Regions from separate parts of the Mycobacterium sp. TY815 genome, predicted to be linked through region 2. Evidence: riboswitches for the same ligand, from Rfam matches in the RefSeq annotation. Region 2 holds a riboswitch; the other holds the start of a gene.
The links. A riboswitch is a leader RNA that binds a small molecule or an ion and turns the genes downstream of it on or off. The one in region 2 is predicted to bind glycine.
Positions count from the first base shown of each region.

Region 1: it holds a riboswitch for glycine, as region 2 does, so the genes downstream of both, gcvH (glycine cleavage system protein GcvH) here and gcvP (aminomethyl-transferring glycine dehydrogenase) in region 2, are expected to answer to the same signal.

Region 1 is NZ_JAUFRX010000001.1:561,609-569,446, reverse strand. Features, by position in the region: gene QXK92_RS02375 (YbhB/YbcL family Raf kinase inhibitor-like protein) at 1-135, opposite strand, end outside; gene QXK92_RS02370 (M20/M25/M40 family metallo-hydrolase) at 155-1,522, opposite strand; tRNA gene QXK92_RS02365 (tRNA-Leu) at 1,679-1,764, shown strand; gene QXK92_RS02360 (hypothetical protein) at 1,886-2,251, opposite strand; glycine riboswitch at 2,273-2,364, shown strand; gene gcvH (glycine cleavage system protein GcvH) at 2,863-3,258, shown strand; gene QXK92_RS02350 (L-serine ammonia-lyase) at 3,343-4,737, shown strand; partial or broken gene QXK92_RS02345 (phosphoribosyltransferase) at 4,942-5,640, shown strand; gene QXK92_RS02340 (hypothetical protein) at 5,648-5,974, opposite strand; gene QXK92_RS02335 (DivIVA domain-containing protein) at 6,071-6,871, opposite strand; gene QXK92_RS02330 (YggT family protein) at 7,130-7,420, opposite strand; gene QXK92_RS02325 (cell division protein SepF) at 7,591-7,838, opposite strand, start outside.
Region 2 is NZ_JAUFRX010000001.1:1,052,044-1,059,881, reverse strand. Features, by position in the region: gene QXK92_RS04555 (DUF881 domain-containing protein) at 1-634, shown strand, start outside; gene QXK92_RS04550 (small basic family protein) at 631-963, shown strand; gene QXK92_RS04545 (DUF881 domain-containing protein) at 977-1,822, shown strand; gene gcvH (glycine cleavage system protein GcvH) at 1,850-2,254, shown strand; gene garA (glycogen accumulation regulator GarA) at 2,519-2,980, shown strand; gene QXK92_RS04530 (MerR family transcriptional regulator) at 2,977-3,717, shown strand; gene QXK92_RS04525 (bifunctional nuclease family protein) at 3,790-4,284, shown strand; gene QXK92_RS04520 (MerR family transcriptional regulator) at 4,549-5,172, shown strand; glycine riboswitch at 5,205-5,302, shown strand; gene gcvP (aminomethyl-transferring glycine dehydrogenase) at 5,466-7,838, shown strand, end outside.

The DNA.
Region 1 (7,838 bases), 490 kb from region 2:
GACATCCTCACCCCCGGCACCCATGATGCCGCTGACCTGCGGGTTGGACAGCGGCTGCCCGTCGGTGATCGACTCCGAGGTCAGGGTGAACGACGGCAGCTCCGGCAGCGCGTCGTAAGGGTTCGGCACTGTCATGGTCAGTCCTCTCGTGTCATCAGCAGTGGGTGAGAAAGTGCGCCAGCACCTGGGTGCCGAATTTCAGCGCGTCGATGGGTACCCGCTCGTCCACGCCGTGGAACAGCGACGTGAAGTCCAGGTCCGGCGGCAGCCGCAGCGGACTGAAGCCGAAGCAACGAATCCCCAGCCGCATGAACGATTTCGCGTCCGTGCCGCCGGACAGCATGTAGGGCACCGTGCGGGCACCCGGGTCGAGGGCCAGCACGGCAGCGTTCATCGCGTCCACCAGATCACCGTCGAAAGTGGTCTCGTACGAGCTCAGGCTCCGGATCCACTCCCGGCTCACGTCGGGTCCGAGCAGCGCGTCCACCTCGGCTTCGAAGGCCGCCAGGCGGCCGGGCAGCACCCGGCAGTCGATCACCGCTTCCGCGGTCGCCGGCACCACATTGGCCTTGTAGCCTGCCTTGAGCATCGTCGGGTTCGCGGTGTCGTGCAGCACTGCCTTGAGCATCCTGGCCATCGGGCCCAGTTTGTCGATCATCCCGTCGAGGTCGGGTGAGTCGACGTCGAAGGCCAGACCGGTCTCCTCGCTGACGGCGGCCAGGAACTGGGCGACGGTGTCGGTGACCACGAGCGGGAACTGGTGACGGCCCAGACGGGCCACGGCCTCGGCGACGGCGGTGACCGCATTGTTGTCGTGCACCATCGACCCGTGTCCGGCGCGCCCCCGCGCGGTCAGCCGCATCCACTGGATGCCCTTCTCGGCAGTCTCGATCAGATACAGGCGGCGCTCTCCGCCATCGTGGCGTGGCACCGTCAACGAGAAGCCACCGACCTCACCGATCGCCTCGGTGACGCCGTCGAACAGATCCGGCCGGTTGTCGACGAGCCACTGGGCCCCGTATTTGCCGCCGTGTTCCTCGTCGGCGACGAACGCGAACACCAGGTCCCGCGGCGGCACGATGCCGGCTCGGCGGAAATGCCGGGCCAGCACCAGGGTCATGCCGACCATGTCTTTCATGTCGACGGCGCCGCGGCCCCAGACGTAACCGTCCTCGATCGCACCGGAAAACGGGTGCACGCTCCAGTCGGCGGGTTCTGCCGGGACCACGTCGAGATGACCGTGGATCATCAGGGCGTCGCGGGTACGGTCTGCGCCGCGGAGGCGGGCGAAGACGTTGCCCCGGCCGGGAGCGCCGGACTCGACGTACTCGGTTTCGTAACCGACCTCGGCGAGCTGCTCGGCGATCCAGAGTGCGCACTCGGCCTCGCCCTTGGTCGTCTCGAGCTCGCCGGTATTGCTCGTGTCAAAGCGGATCAGTTGGCTGACGGTTTCGGCCACCTCGTCTGCCGGATCGACAGGGCCCGTCGGGTCGTTCGGCTCAGCCGCCGTTGCACCGGTCACAGTCACCTTTCCTACCACGGTTCGCAGTGGTGGCGATCTGTCCCCCACGGCTGCGTTGCGCTGACAGTCGCGGGGCTGAATGGTGCGACCCGAGGCCGATTGGGCCGACGCGAATCCATCCGATAGCCTTAGCTGCCAACTCATGCGGTTGGTCGGGTCCGAGTGGCGGAATGGCAGACGCGCTAGCTTGAGGTGCTAGTGCCCTACTAATGGGCGTGGGGGTTCAAGTCCCCCCTCGGACACTGTGTGATGAGTCGCGTCATCGGTTACAGGTGAGTCGCGTGATGGGTTGCAGATTCCCCGGACGAGCAGCCTGGTAGTGACTATGTCTGGTCCGGACCCGCTGACCCGCACGCGGTCAGATCACGCGGATGCCATCGGCTCGTCCGACTCCAGTTCAGCCTCGAAGACGGTTTCCTTCTGCAGATGGTGCGGCCGCTTGCGGACCACCGACCAGACGATTGCCAAGACGACGAACCACACCGGCGTGCATTGCAGCGCGTGCAGGGTGTCGGCCTTCTGGGTGAACGCCCAAATGACGAACGCGAAGAACCCAAGCACCGCCCAGCACATCGGCACACCGCCGGGCATCTTGTAGGTCGAGGCGCCTAGATGTCCAAGAGATTGAGCACCCCCGCGAGGGGCCGCGAGCCCCACATTCCAGGCAGCCGCGACACCCCCGACGAAGTTCTCAGGATGACAACGGCGGGTTCGGAAGGTAGCGTCCACCATCACAACTCAAGACGCCGTTGAAGCGCAGCGGGAGAACCTCCGCCACGGAGGCGCCGTAGGAGCAAGTTCCTCCCCGGGAATCTCTCAGGCCCCAGTACCGCAGCGCCGAGGCAACTCTGGAGAACAGCCTCGGCCAAGCCGGGACTTACCGAAGGTGTAGAGCGCATCCGGCCCGCGGGCCGGATGCCCCCAAACTCTCAGGTTCACAGGACAGAGCGGGGAGGTGTCGATTCCAGTTCGGAGACATCCGGACTTCGTGAACCTGGAGGCACCTGGCGTGGTACCTGACGTCTCATCGCAGCTCTACGTTGACTCTTTCTGCACCCGCCATATCGGCCCCGGCCCCACCGCCGTCGCCCGCATGCTCGAGACCGTGGCCTTCGACCGCCTCGACGACCTGATCGACTCGGCCAATCCTGCGCAGATCCGCGGTACCGCGCCGATAATCCTGCCCCTACGAGGCCCGGCTGGGCACGGCAGTCCGATTGAACAAGGACTTCGTAGAGCGCGCTGTGCTACAGGCGTTGTCCGACGGCGACGTCTCACGTGCCCCCTTCCCGTTCTACCGGCGCGGCTGAACCACGGAACCCCTGCAAGGAGTTAGGCACGTGTCCATCCCGAATGACCGCAGTTACACCGACGATCATGAGTGGGTGATGATCGCCCCCGGCGCCGGACTACCGGACACACCGGTGCGAATTGGCGTCACGTCGGTGGCCACGAACTCCCTCGGTGACCTGGTTTTCGTCGACCTCCCTGAGGTGGGCGCCGCTGTCACGGTCGGCGAGGCGTGCGGGGAGCTCGAGTCGACCAAGACCGTCTCCGAGCTTTACCCACCCGTCAGCGGGGCCGTCATCGAGGTGAACCGGGCCGCCGCCGAGGACCCCGCCGTGATCACCGCCGACCCGTACGGTGCCGGCTGGTTGTTCGCCGTCCAGCCCGACGCGGCCGGCGAGCTGCTGACCGCTGCGGAGTACGCGGAGAAAAACGGAGTCAGCGCGTGAACGCCGACCTGAGCGGCCTGCCCGCGCGGATCGCGCAGCTGGCACGTCACTTCCCGATCTACTCAAAATCAAGGGCCTAGACCGGTGACCATCAGCGTGTTCGATCTGTTCACGGTCGGCATCGGACCGTCCAGTTCGCACACGGTTGGGCCGATGCGGGCCGCCGCGCGATTTGCCGAAGAGTTGCGCGGCTCCGATCGGCTCACCCGGGTGGCCAGTGTCCGCGTCGACCTGTACGGGTCACTGGCGGCCACCGGCGCCGGACACGGCACTCAGCCGGCCATCCTGCTGGGTCTGGACGGTCACCTCCCGGAAACCGTTCGGACCGAGGTCAAGGAAGCACGGCTTGCCGAGTTCCGTTCTGGCGCTGCAGTTCTGCTCGGCGGGAGCGTCCCGATCGCACTGCGCGAAGAGGACATGGTGCTCCATCCGCTCACAGTGCTGCCGACGCATCCCAACGGCATGCGCCTGGACGCGGTCGACGGTGACGGCAACACCATCTTCGCCGAGACCTACTTCTCGATCGGCGGGGGCTTCGTGCTCACCGGGACCGAGGCGGCCGCCACGCCGGCGGGCAGCGCAGGCGAGCCGCCCGCCGCGCTGACGTTCTCCTCCGCCGAGGAACTACTGAAACTCACCGAGACCGAGAACATGTCGATCAGCGAGGTCATGCTCGCCCACGAGACCGGTACCCGCAGTGAGGCGGAGGTGCGCCAACGCCTGCTGCACATCCGTGACGTGATGGTCGAATGTGAACGCAACGGCGTCAGTCGCACCGGCATCCTGCCGGGCGGACTGAACGTCCGGCGGCGCGCCCATGACTGGTACCGACGTCTCGACGCCGAGGATCCGAACCGCGCCGCCCATTTCGCTGAGGACTGGGTCAATCTGGTCGCGTTGGCGGTCAACGAGGAGAACGCCTCAGGGGGCCGGGTCGTCACCGCCCCCACCAACGGCGCTGCCGGCATCATCCCCGCCGTTCTGCACTACGCCGTGCACTACACCGCAGCCGGCAAGGCCGACCCCGATGACACGGCGATCCGGTTCCTGCTTACCGCCGGAGCCATCGGGTCGCTGTACAAGGAGCGTGCGTCGATCTCGGGCGCCGAGGTGGGCTGCCAGGGCGAGGTCGGCTCGGCCGCGTCCATGGCCGCCGGCGGACTGGCCGAAATCCTTGGCGGCACAACGCAACAGGTTGAGAATGCCGCGGAGATTGCGATGGAGCACAGCCTTGGCCTGACCTGCGACCCCATCGCCGGACTGGTCCAGGTGCCCTGCATCGAGCGCAACGCCATCTCGGCCGGTAAGGCCATCAACGCCGCGCGGATGGCACTGCGCGGCGACGGTACGCATCTGGTCAGCCTCGACGAGGTCATCGACACCATGCGCACTACGGGTCTGGACATGAGTCACAAATACAAGGAGACCGCCACCGGCGGACTGGCTGTGAACGTCTCGGTCAACTACATCGAATGCTGAACTGGACAAGGGAAATGGCTCGCTGAGCGACGAGGCAATCGACGGGGTTCACCTTCTAGGGGGCTCGGACCGAAGCTCGGCGGGTGGGAGCGGCGAGGCCCGCGAGACGACTGCAGTCAGCGCGCGCAGCTGATTGCAGAGTTCTGCACTCAGACTCGGCGTCGTAGGCTAAACGAGGCGCGCAGTCGGGAGTGTGACATGACCCCATCGAGGATCCCATCCAGGGGCTTTCTCCGGCGAATGCCGGCTCGCAGGTACCGCGACCGCCGCGGAGCGGGTCGCGTACTGGCAGCCGAGCTGGCCTCCTATCGCGGCAAACCCGATCTACTCGTGCTCGGCCTCGCTCGCGGCGGCATACCCGTCGCGTGGGAGGTCGCCGCGGCGCTGGGCGCCGAGCTGGACGTGTTTGTGGTTCGAAAGCTCGGCGTTCCGCGCTGGCCCGAACTCGCGATGGGCGCACTGGCCAGCGGCGGCCGGGTGGTGATGAACGACGACGTGGTGTCCAGCCTGCACATCAGTGAGGATGAGGTGCGCTCGGTCATCGAGAGTGAGACGGCGGAGCTGCGCCGCCGCGAACACGCCTACCGCGGCGACCGGGCCGAAGCCGACCCGCGCGGTCGCACCGTGGTGCTGGTCGACGACGGCATCGCCACCGGGGCGAGCATGCTGGCAGCGGTGCGGGCGGTGCGGGCGGCCGGAGCTCGGTCGGTGGTGGTCGCGGTGCCGGTGGGCCCCCGCTCAGCCCGCCGCCAACTCGCCGCCGAAGCCGACGACGTGGTGTTCGCGACGATGCCGGTCGACTTCGACGCCGTCGGACAGGTCTACGCCGATTTCCATCAAGTCACCGACGACGAGGTGCGGGCACTGCTGGCCATACCGGCCGACAACGTCCCGCGGCGCTGAGCGTGCGTTACTTTTTGGAATTCTCGTCGGCGGCCGGGGCGTCGGCAGGCTCGGAGGCGGGCTCGGAGGCTGAGTCGTCAGCCGCGTCGGCGTCGTCGGGGTAGTCGACAGCGTCGAGGGGTTCGCCGTCGTCCTCGTCCTCGTCCGTCGAGTCTTTCTCGTCCCGGCCCGCCTCGCGCTGCTGGCGTTCCCGCACCGCGTCGACGATCAGCAGAATGACGCCCAGGACGCTGGCGCCGATACACACCCACGCCACCAGCTCGTTGCTGGTCACCACGGCAAACACCAAGGCGACAAGCCCGATTAGGGCTAATACGAGCGCAATGATCAGCATTGGTCATCCTCCGGCCGGCGCGGTGCGACTGCCAAACCTACCAGGGCCGACAGCCCCAGAGCCGCAGCCCGCGCGCGTCCAGCCCCCCGCAGTGCGTCAGTTGCCGCGATTGAACTGGTCGAACCCGCCCGAATCGGCGCTGGAATCAACCGGGGCCGCCGACCCACGCTGGCCGAGCTCTTCGAGCTGGGATTCCAGATAAGTCTTGAGGCGGGTGCGGTACTCGCGTTCAAACGTCCGCAGCTGCTCGAGACGGCCTTCCAGCACCGTGCGCTGCTGGTTGATGGTCCCCATGATCTCGGAGTGCTTGCGCTCGGCGTCAGCCTGCAGGGCGTCGGCCTTTTCCTGCGCCTGACGCAGCTGCGTCTCCGACCGCGACGTGGCGTCGGCCAGCATCGCGTCGGCCCGCTGGCGAGCCTCGGCGACCGTGGTCTCGGCGGTATGGCGAGCCTCACTGAGAATCTGGTCGGCGTTGGCGCGGGCGTCGGACAGCATCTTGTCCGATTCCGCCTTGGCCGTGCTGGTCAACCGGTCAGCGGTGTCCTGCGCCAGGCTGAGCACCCGCGCGGCCTTCATGGCCTGTTCCTCGTTGCTGGACGACGGCGCCGCGGCCGGAGCCGCCACCGGCGCGGGCTTCACCGGCTCAGGCTCGGGCTCGAACGTCGGAACGGGCTGGGCAACGGTCGGCGCGGCAGCGCCACCACCGCCGCCGGCGGCCAATTCCTGGTCCAACTCGGCGATGCGCTGACGCAGATCGGAGTTCTCCTCGATCAGCCGGGTCAGCTCGTTTTCCACCAGGTCGAGGAAGGCGTCAACCTCATCTTCGTTGTACCCGCGTTTGCCGATGGGCGGCTTACTGAACGCCACATTGTGGACGTCGGCAGGTGTAAGCGGCATTCTTTGTCCCCTCAAAGTTCCTGGACGGTCAAGCGATCTGGAGAGTCTAAAACGGTGCGGTAGCCGTCTGGCAACTGCCGCCCATCCTGTCACACCAGACTCGGCGGTTGCCGATTGGACTAATAAATAAGGAGCAATTTCAATCTCTAAGGCAAATAAATCACATTTCTTAGAAGAGAAAAATCACGCGCATCCCACTTGTCGCCGAATCGTGGCCGAACCGTCTCCTAGCTACATTCCGTCCGTGGCCGAAGGCCGCTACGCCGCAGCGCTGAACGCCAACTGCATCCCGATGAATGCGACGAGCAACAACACCAGGATGGACAGGTCCAAACGAACCGCGCCGATGGTGATCTGCGGGATCAGTCGGCGCAGCAACTTCACCGGCGGATCGGTGATCGACATGATGATCTCCAGGATCACCACTGTCGCACCCGTCGGCCGCCAGTCCCGGCTGAACGAGCGGATCCACTCGATCACGACCCGCGCGATGAGCAGCAGCCAGAAGGTGAACAGCGCGAAACCAAGGATCTGAAAGAACAGCACCAACGGGAGCCCGACCTTAACGATGACGATGAGAGGAATGTCCGTCGCCGCCGCAGCGGCACCAGCAAGCCTACCGACCCGACCGCGGCGCACACATCGCAAGGGACCGCAGGCATGCGCACAGCCCGGTCAGCCATCGTGTGGCCAACCGGGCTGTGCGGCGTAGTTTTCGCCTATTGGTAAGCGTAGAAACCGGTTTCGGCGATGCGGCGACGCTCCTCCGGGGACACGTCAACATCGGCCGGCGACAGCAGGAACACCTTGGTCGCCACCTTGTCGAACGAACCGCGCAGTGCGAAGGCCAGGCCGGCGGCGAAGTCGACCAACCGCTTGGCGTCGGCGTTGTCCATGGACACCAGGTCCATGATGACCGGGGTGCCGTCGCGGAAGCGCTCGCCGATGGTGCGTGCCTCGCTGTAGT
Region 2 (7,838 bases):
CTCTGCGCAGCAACTGTTGGCCACCAACGTGCGTCTGACGCAGGCGACCGCCACCCGGTTGGCCCAGCAGCGCAGCGCGCTGGCGGCGAAGGTGGATCAGGTGCAGCGCCTCGCTCTGGCCGACGACGCCGAGGGCCAACGACTGCTGAACAGTCTGGACGCGCTCAGCCTGGCGGCGGCCAGCACGCCGGTGACCGGCCCGGGCCTGACGCTGACGGTGACCGACCCCGGCGCCGGCCCCAATTTGTCCGATGCGTCCAAGCAGCGGGTGAGCGGCAGTCAGCAGATCATCCTCGACCGTGACCTGCAACTCGTCGTGAATTCGTTGTGGGCCAGTGGCGCCGAGGCCATCTCGGTCGACGGAGCCCGGATCGGGCCCAACGTGACCATCCGGCAGGCCGGGGGAGCGATTCTGGTCGACAACAACCCGACCTCAAGTCCGTACACCATCCTGGCGGTCGGGCCGTCGAAGGCGATGCGGGACACCTTCGATCGCAGCCCCGGACTGCGTCGGCTTAGGCTGCTGGAGGCCTCCTACGGGGTAGGCGTCAACGTGAACCTCGGCGAGAGTCTGGCGCTGCCCGCCGGAGCGATCCGGGACGTCAAGTTCGCCAGAGAGATTGGGCCCAAGTGATCGGTATCGCCGCGCTCGTGATCGGCATCGTGCTGGGATTGGTGTTCCATCCCAGCGTGCCCGAGGTCATCCAGCCGTATCTGCCGATTGCGGTGGTCGCCGCGCTGGACGCGGTATTCGGCGGGCTGCGCGCCTACCTGGAACGCATCTTCGACCCCAAGGTCTTCGTCGTCTCGTTCGTGTTCAATGTGCTGGTCGCCGCATTGATCGTCTACGTCGGCGACCAATTGGGCGTCGGCACCCAGCTGTCGACGGCAATCATCGTGGTGCTGGGAATCCGGATCTTCGGCAATGCGGCCGCGCTGCGCCGCCGGCTGTTCGGGGCGTGACGGAGTGGCTGAGATGGAACCCGGTCCGCCCGGTCCTGAAGAAAAACCCGAAGAGAAACCCGAGAAACCCGACAAGTCGGCACACCGCGGACGTCACGAACTTCCGGCCGACCGCCCCCGGCGCGAGATCGTGCGCCGGACCGGTCTGCGGGCGACGCTGACCGCCGGTAGGTCCCGACTCGTGTTCGGCACTCTGGCGGTGCTGCTCTGCCTGGTCCTGGGCATCGCGATCGTCACGCAGGTGCGTCAGAACGAATCCGGCGACTCGCTGGAAACCGCTCGTCCCGCAGACCTGTTGGTGCTGCTCGACTCGCTGCGGCAGCGCGAGGCGACGCTGAGCACCGAAGTGGCCGACCTGCAGAACACCCTTAATGCGTTGCAGGCCTCCGGAAACACCGATCAGGCCGCGATCGAAAGCGCACAGGCCAGGTTGGCCGCTCTGTCGATCCTGGCCGGTGCGGTCGGGGCCACCGGTCCCGGCGTGACGATGAAGATCGACGATCCCGGTCCGGGGGTGGCGCCAGAAGTGATGCTCGACGTGATCAACGAGCTGCGGGCAGCCGGCGCCGAGGCGATCGAGATCAACGACACCCGCCAGTCCGTGCGAGTCGGCGTGGACACCTGGGTCACCGGCTCGGCGGGTGCCCTTACCATCGACAGCAAGTCGTTCTCCCCTCCGTATTCGATTCTGGCGATTGGTGATCCGCCCACGCTGGCCGCCGCGATGAATATTCCGGGTGGGGCAGAGGACAGCGTGAAACGAGTGGGCGGACGCATGTCGGTACAGCAGTCCGACCGCGTCGAAGTGACCACCTTGCGGCAACCAAAACAGCACCAATACGCTCAGCCCGGCAAGTGAACCACCCCCGACCAGAACAGGATCACCGTGACCGATATCCCGTCCGATCTGCACTACACCACCGAACACGAGTGGGTTCGCCGCAGCGCGGAAGACACCGTCCGGGTCGGGATCACCGATTTCGCCCAGTCGGCGCTGGGTGACGTCGTCTTCGTGCAGTTGCCCGACGTGGGGGCCGAGCTCAGTGCCGGCGATTCCTTCGGCGAGGTGGAGTCGACGAAATCGGTGTCGGATCTGTACGCGCCGATCGCGGGCAAGGTGTCCGCGGTCAACGGGGATCTTGAAAGCACGCCGCAGCTGCTGAACTCCGACCCCTACGGCGAAGGCTGGTTGCTGGAACTCCAGGTGGACAGCGCCGGCGTCGCCGGACTGGACGAGGCGATCGCCGGGCTGCTCGACGCCGAGGCGTACCGCGGCACCCTCACCGAATGAGAGTTGCTAAGGTCCGAATGCGTTGCGAGGCAGGATCCTGGACGAGTCGGGGGATTCGGCAGGTCTAGGAGAAGCCGGGATGTCGGGCTTAGGATCCTGCAGGGGTCGGCACACGGCCGACCCGTGCGCGGTACGGTCGAGACATCAGTTATTTCAAGCAGTGGACAGCAGCGCAGTACAAGCGGTAGATCCGAGTGGGCGACCGGCCGAACGGCCCGGTCAGAGAACGCCACAGCGGCCAGTGAGGAGCAGCGGGTGACGGACATGGATAACGACCAGAGTGACGAAGTCACGGTGGAGACGACCTCGGTCTTCCGCGCCGACTTCCTCAACGAACTGGACGCGCCCACTCAGTCGGGTACCGAGAGTTCGGTGTCCGGGGTGGAGGGACTCCCCGCGGGCTCGGCGTTGCTGGTCGTCAAACGCGGGCCCAATGCCGGGTCGCGCTTCCTGCTGGACCAGGCCATCACCTCGGCGGGCCGGCATCCCGACAGCGACATCTTCCTCGACGACGTGACCGTGAGCCGCCGGCACGCCGAATTCCGTTTGGAAGGCGGCGAGTTCAACGTCGTCGATGTGGGCAGCCTGAACGGCACCTACGTCAATCGCGAGCCGGTGGACTCCGCCGTGCTGGCCAACGGTGACGAGGTTCAGATCGGCAAGTTCCGCCTGGTGTTTCTGACCGGCCCCAAGGGTGACGACGACGGGGGATCCGGAGGCCAGTGACCGCGCCCGATAGCCCTGCGCTCGCCGGGATGTCGATCGGGGCGGTCCTGGACCTGCTGCGACCGGACTTCCCCGACGTCACAATCTCCAAGATTCGTTTCCTGGAGGCCGAAGGGCTGGTGACGCCACAGCGTGCGGCGTCGGGTTATCGGAGGTTCACCGCCTACGACTGTGCGCGACTGCGCTTCATCCTCACCGCACAGCGGGACCACTATCTGCCGTTGAAGGTGATCCGGGCTCAGCTGGACGCCCTGCCCGATGGAGAACTGCCGACAGTCGGATCTCCCTACGGAGTACCGCGATTGGTGTCGGTGGCCGACGGCGCCGGATCCGAGGCGGCCGCCGCCGATGCGGTGGCGCCCACCCGTGTCCGGCTCAGTCGCGAAGACCTGCTGGAACGCTCGGGGGTCGACGGCGAGCTGCTGACCGCCCTGCTGAAAGCCGGCGTGATCACCACCGGGCCGGCCGGTTTCTTCGACGAACACGCCGTGGTGATTCTCCAATGTGCACGGGCGCTGGCCGATTACGGCGTCGAGCCCAGGCATCTGCGGGCGTTCCGTTCCGCGGCCGACCGGCAGTCGGACCTGATCGCCCAGATCGCCGGTCCGCTGGTCAAAGCCGACAAGGCCGGTGCCCGCGACCGTGCCGACGACTTGGCACGAGAGGTCGCCGCACTCGCGATCACGTTGCACACCTCACTGATCAAGTCCGCCGTTCGCGACGTACTGCACCGCTGAGGACTAGACTTCGTTCGACAGCTGGTATTCGGCGAATTGAGTCACTGCAGCGCGTGCGGAGGGCAGACACAGATGGGTGAAGTTCGTGTTGTCGGCATTCGCGTCGAGCAGCCCCAGAACCAGCCGGTGCTGTTGCTGCGCGAGGCAAACGGTGACCGCTACCTGCCGATCTGGATCGGCCAGTCGGAGGCTGCGGCCATCGCGCTCGAACAGCAGGGCGTGGAGCCGCCCCGGCCGCTGACTCATGATCTGATCAGGGATCTGATTGCCGCGCTTGGGCATTCGCTCAAGGAGGTGCGTATCGTCGATCTGCAGGAAGGCACCTTCTACGCCGACCTGATCTTCGATCGCGACATCAAGGTGTCGGCGCGGCCGTCCGACTCGGTGGCTATCGCCCTGCGGGTGGGTGTGCCGATCTACGTCGAGGAGGACGTGCTCGCGCAGGCCGGTCTGTTGATTCCGGACGAGGGCGACGAAGAGGCCAGCAGCGCGGTCCGCGAGGACGAGGTGGAGAAATTCAAGGAGTTTCTCGACAGCGTCTCCCCGGACGACTTCAAGGCCACCTGACCGGTAGGCGCCCGTGTCCGCCGGATACCCCCCGGATATCACGGATGCGTCTCATATCACACAACGGATTGTCGACACGCCTGGCAGATATCACCGACTCATCCGAGTGGCAGCCATACTTTGTTGACGAGTTGATGATCGACCACAGCACAGCAGCCACCGAACAGCGTATGCTCTCTAACACTCGCACCTGAGATAACGTGGCTGTTGGGGCAGCCAGTGCCGCAGCTAGTGACAACAGCGCGATCGGCGAGAGGACGCACCGTGAGCGAGCAGCCACGTCAAGGACAGCTGGATCTTGCTGACCACCCGGCCACCGCGCCGAAAGGCAACGTCAAACCGGCCGAACCCGTGCAGCCCGGACTGTTCCCGGACGATTCGGTGCCCGACGAGCTGGTCGGTTACCGCGGACCGAGCGCATGTCAGATCGCCGGGATCACGTACCGCCAGCTCGATTACTGGGCCCGCACCTCGTTGGTGGTGCCCTCCATCCGCAGCGCAGCCGGATCGGGCAGTCAGCGCCTCTACTCGTTCAAGGACATCCTGGTACTCAAGATCGTCAAGCGGCTGCTGGACACCGGGATCTCGTTGCACAACATCCGCGTTGCCGTCGACCACCTCCGCCAGCGCGGCGTGCAGGACCTGGCCAACATCACCCTGTTCTCCGACGGCACCAGCGTGTACGAGTGCACCTCGGCGGAGGAGGTCGTCGACCTGCTGCAGGGCGGCCAGGGCGTGTTCGGCATCGCCGTCTCCGGCGCGATGCGCGAGCTGACCGGCGTCATCGCCGACTTCCCCGGTGAGCGGGCCGACGGCGGCGAGTCGATCGCCGCACCCGAGGACGAACTGGCCTCCCGTCGCAAACACCGCGACCGCAAGATCGGCTAGCTGCCCCATAGGGCGTAAACTGGACCCCGCATCGCACTCGCGCGGGAGAGTTCTGTGGCCGCCAGCTACAGACGCCGAAGGAGCAATACCTCTCCGTCAACCTCTCAGGCACCCGGACCGCCCGAGCTAACGATGCCTCTGGAAAGCGGCTCGACCGGGCACCGGTCATCAAGCAGAGCCCGCCGATGGGGAAAGGCGCCGCACGCGCCGAATCTCTCAGGCGCCCGCCATACGGGTGAAGACAGAGGGAGAGGGCCCCGTCTTCAGTGGTGCCCTACGTCAGGAGAGTTCGCGTGTCCGACCATTTCACGTTCGCAGACCGCCACATCGGCCTGGACAGCTCGGCCGTCCGGAAAATGCTTGACGTCATCGGCGTCGACTCGCTGGACGAACTGGCCGCCAAAGCGGTGCCCAGCGGCATCTTGGACCAGCTGACCGACACCGGACTCGCCCCGGGCCTGGACGCACTGCCGCCGGCCGCCAGCGAGGCCGAGGCGCTGGCCGAACTGCGGGCGCTGGCGGACAGCAACACCGTCGCGGTGTCGATGATCGGGCAGGGCTACTACGACACCCTCACCCCGCCGGTATTGCTGCGCAACATCATGGAGAACCCGGCCTGGTACACCGCCTATACGCCGTACCAACCCGAGATCAGCCAGGGCCGGCTGGAAGCGCTGCTGAATTTCCAGACGATGGTCACCGACCTGACCGGCCTGGAGATCGCCAACGCGTCGATGCTCGACGAGGGCACCGCGGCTGCCGAGGCCATGACGCTGATGCATCGTGCCTGCCGCGGTCCGGCGAACCGGCTGGCGGTCGACTCCGACGTGTTCGCCCAGACCGCGACGATCCTGGCCACCCGGGCCAAGCCGCTCGGGATCGAGATCGTCACCGCCGACCTCCGTGCGGGCCTGCCCGACGGTGACTTCTTCGGCGTCATCACCCAGCTGCCGGGGGCCAGCGGACGGATCACCGACTGGAGCGCGCTGGTGCGCGAAGCGCACGACCGCGGGGCGTTGGTGGCGATCGGCGCCGACCTGCTCGCCCTGACATTGCTGACGCCGCCCGGTGAAATCGGCGCCGACGTCGCCTTCGGCACCACCCAACGGTTCGGCGTGCCAATGGGATTCGGCGGCCCGCACGCCGGCTACCTGGCGGTGCACACCAAGCACGCCCGGCAGTTGCCGGGGCGCCTCGTCGGGGTCTCGAAGGACGCGGACGGCAGCGACGCATACCGGCTGGCACTGCAGACCCGTGAACAACACATCCGCCGGGACAAAGCCACCAGCAACATCTGTACCGCGCAGGTGCTGCTGGCGGTGATGGCCGCCATGTACGCGAGCTATCACGGTGCCGACGGCCTGACCGCTATCGCGCGCCGGGTGCACTCCCAGGCCGAGACCATCGCCGGCGCCCTGGGCGAGGCGCTGGTGCACGACACCTTCTTCGACACCGTGCTGGCGCACGTCCCCGGCAGCGCCGACGAGGTGGTGGCTGCGGCCAAAGCCGGCGGGATCAACCTGTGGCGCGTGGACGCCGACCACGTGTCGGTGGCGTGCGACGAAGCCACCACCGACGCCCATGTCGCCGCGGTGCTGGACGCGTTCGGGGTGTCGGCCGGCCAGCCCCATCGATCCGAAATCGCCACGCGCACATCGGAATTCCTCACGCACCCGGCGTTTCACCGGTACCGCACCGAGACCTCGATGATGCGTTATCTACGCACCCTGGCGGACAAGGACATCGCCCTGGACCGCAGCATGATTCCGCTCGGTTCCTGCACGATGAAGCTCAACGCGGCCGCAGAGATGGAGTCGATCACCTGGCCGGAGTTCGGCCGCCTGCACCCGTTCGCGCCCGCCTCCGACGCCCCGGGCATGCGCCGGTTGATCGCCGACCTGGAGAACTGGCTGGTCGCCATCACCGGTTATGACGCCGTCTCGCTGCAGCCCAACGCGGGCTCGCAGGGAGAGTACGCGGGGCTGCTGGCCATTCACGATTACCACGCCAGCCGCGGCGAACCGCACCGCGACATCTGCCTCATCCCCTCCAGCGCGCACGGCACCAACGCGGCCTCGGCCGCGTTGGCGGGCATGCGGGTGGTGGTCGTGGGCTGCCACGAGAACGGCGACGTCGATCTCGACGATCTGCGCGCCAAGGTCAGCGAACACGCGGACCGGCTGTCGGCGCTGATGATCACCTACCCCTCCACCCACGGTGTCTACGAGCACGACATCGCCGACATCTGCGCGGCCGTGCACGACGCCGGCGGCCAGGTGTACGTCGACGGGGCCAACCTCAACGCGCTGGTCGGCCTGGCCCGGCCGGGCAAATTCGGCGGCGACGTCAGCCATCTGAACCTGCACAAAACGTTCTGCATCCCGCACGGCGGCGGCGGTCCCGGCGTCGGCCCGGTGGCGGTGCGTGCGCACCTGGCGGAGTTCCTGCCCGGCCACCCGCACGCACCCGAGTTGCCGCCGGGACACCCGGTGTCCGCCGCACCCTACGGGTCGGCGTCGATCCTGCCGATCAGCTGGGCGTACATCAGGATGATGGGCGGAGACGGGCTGCGGGCAGCCTCGCTGACCGCGATCGCGTCGGCGAACTACATCGCACGGCGCCTCGACGAGTACTTCCCGGTGCTTTACACCGGCGAGAACGGCATG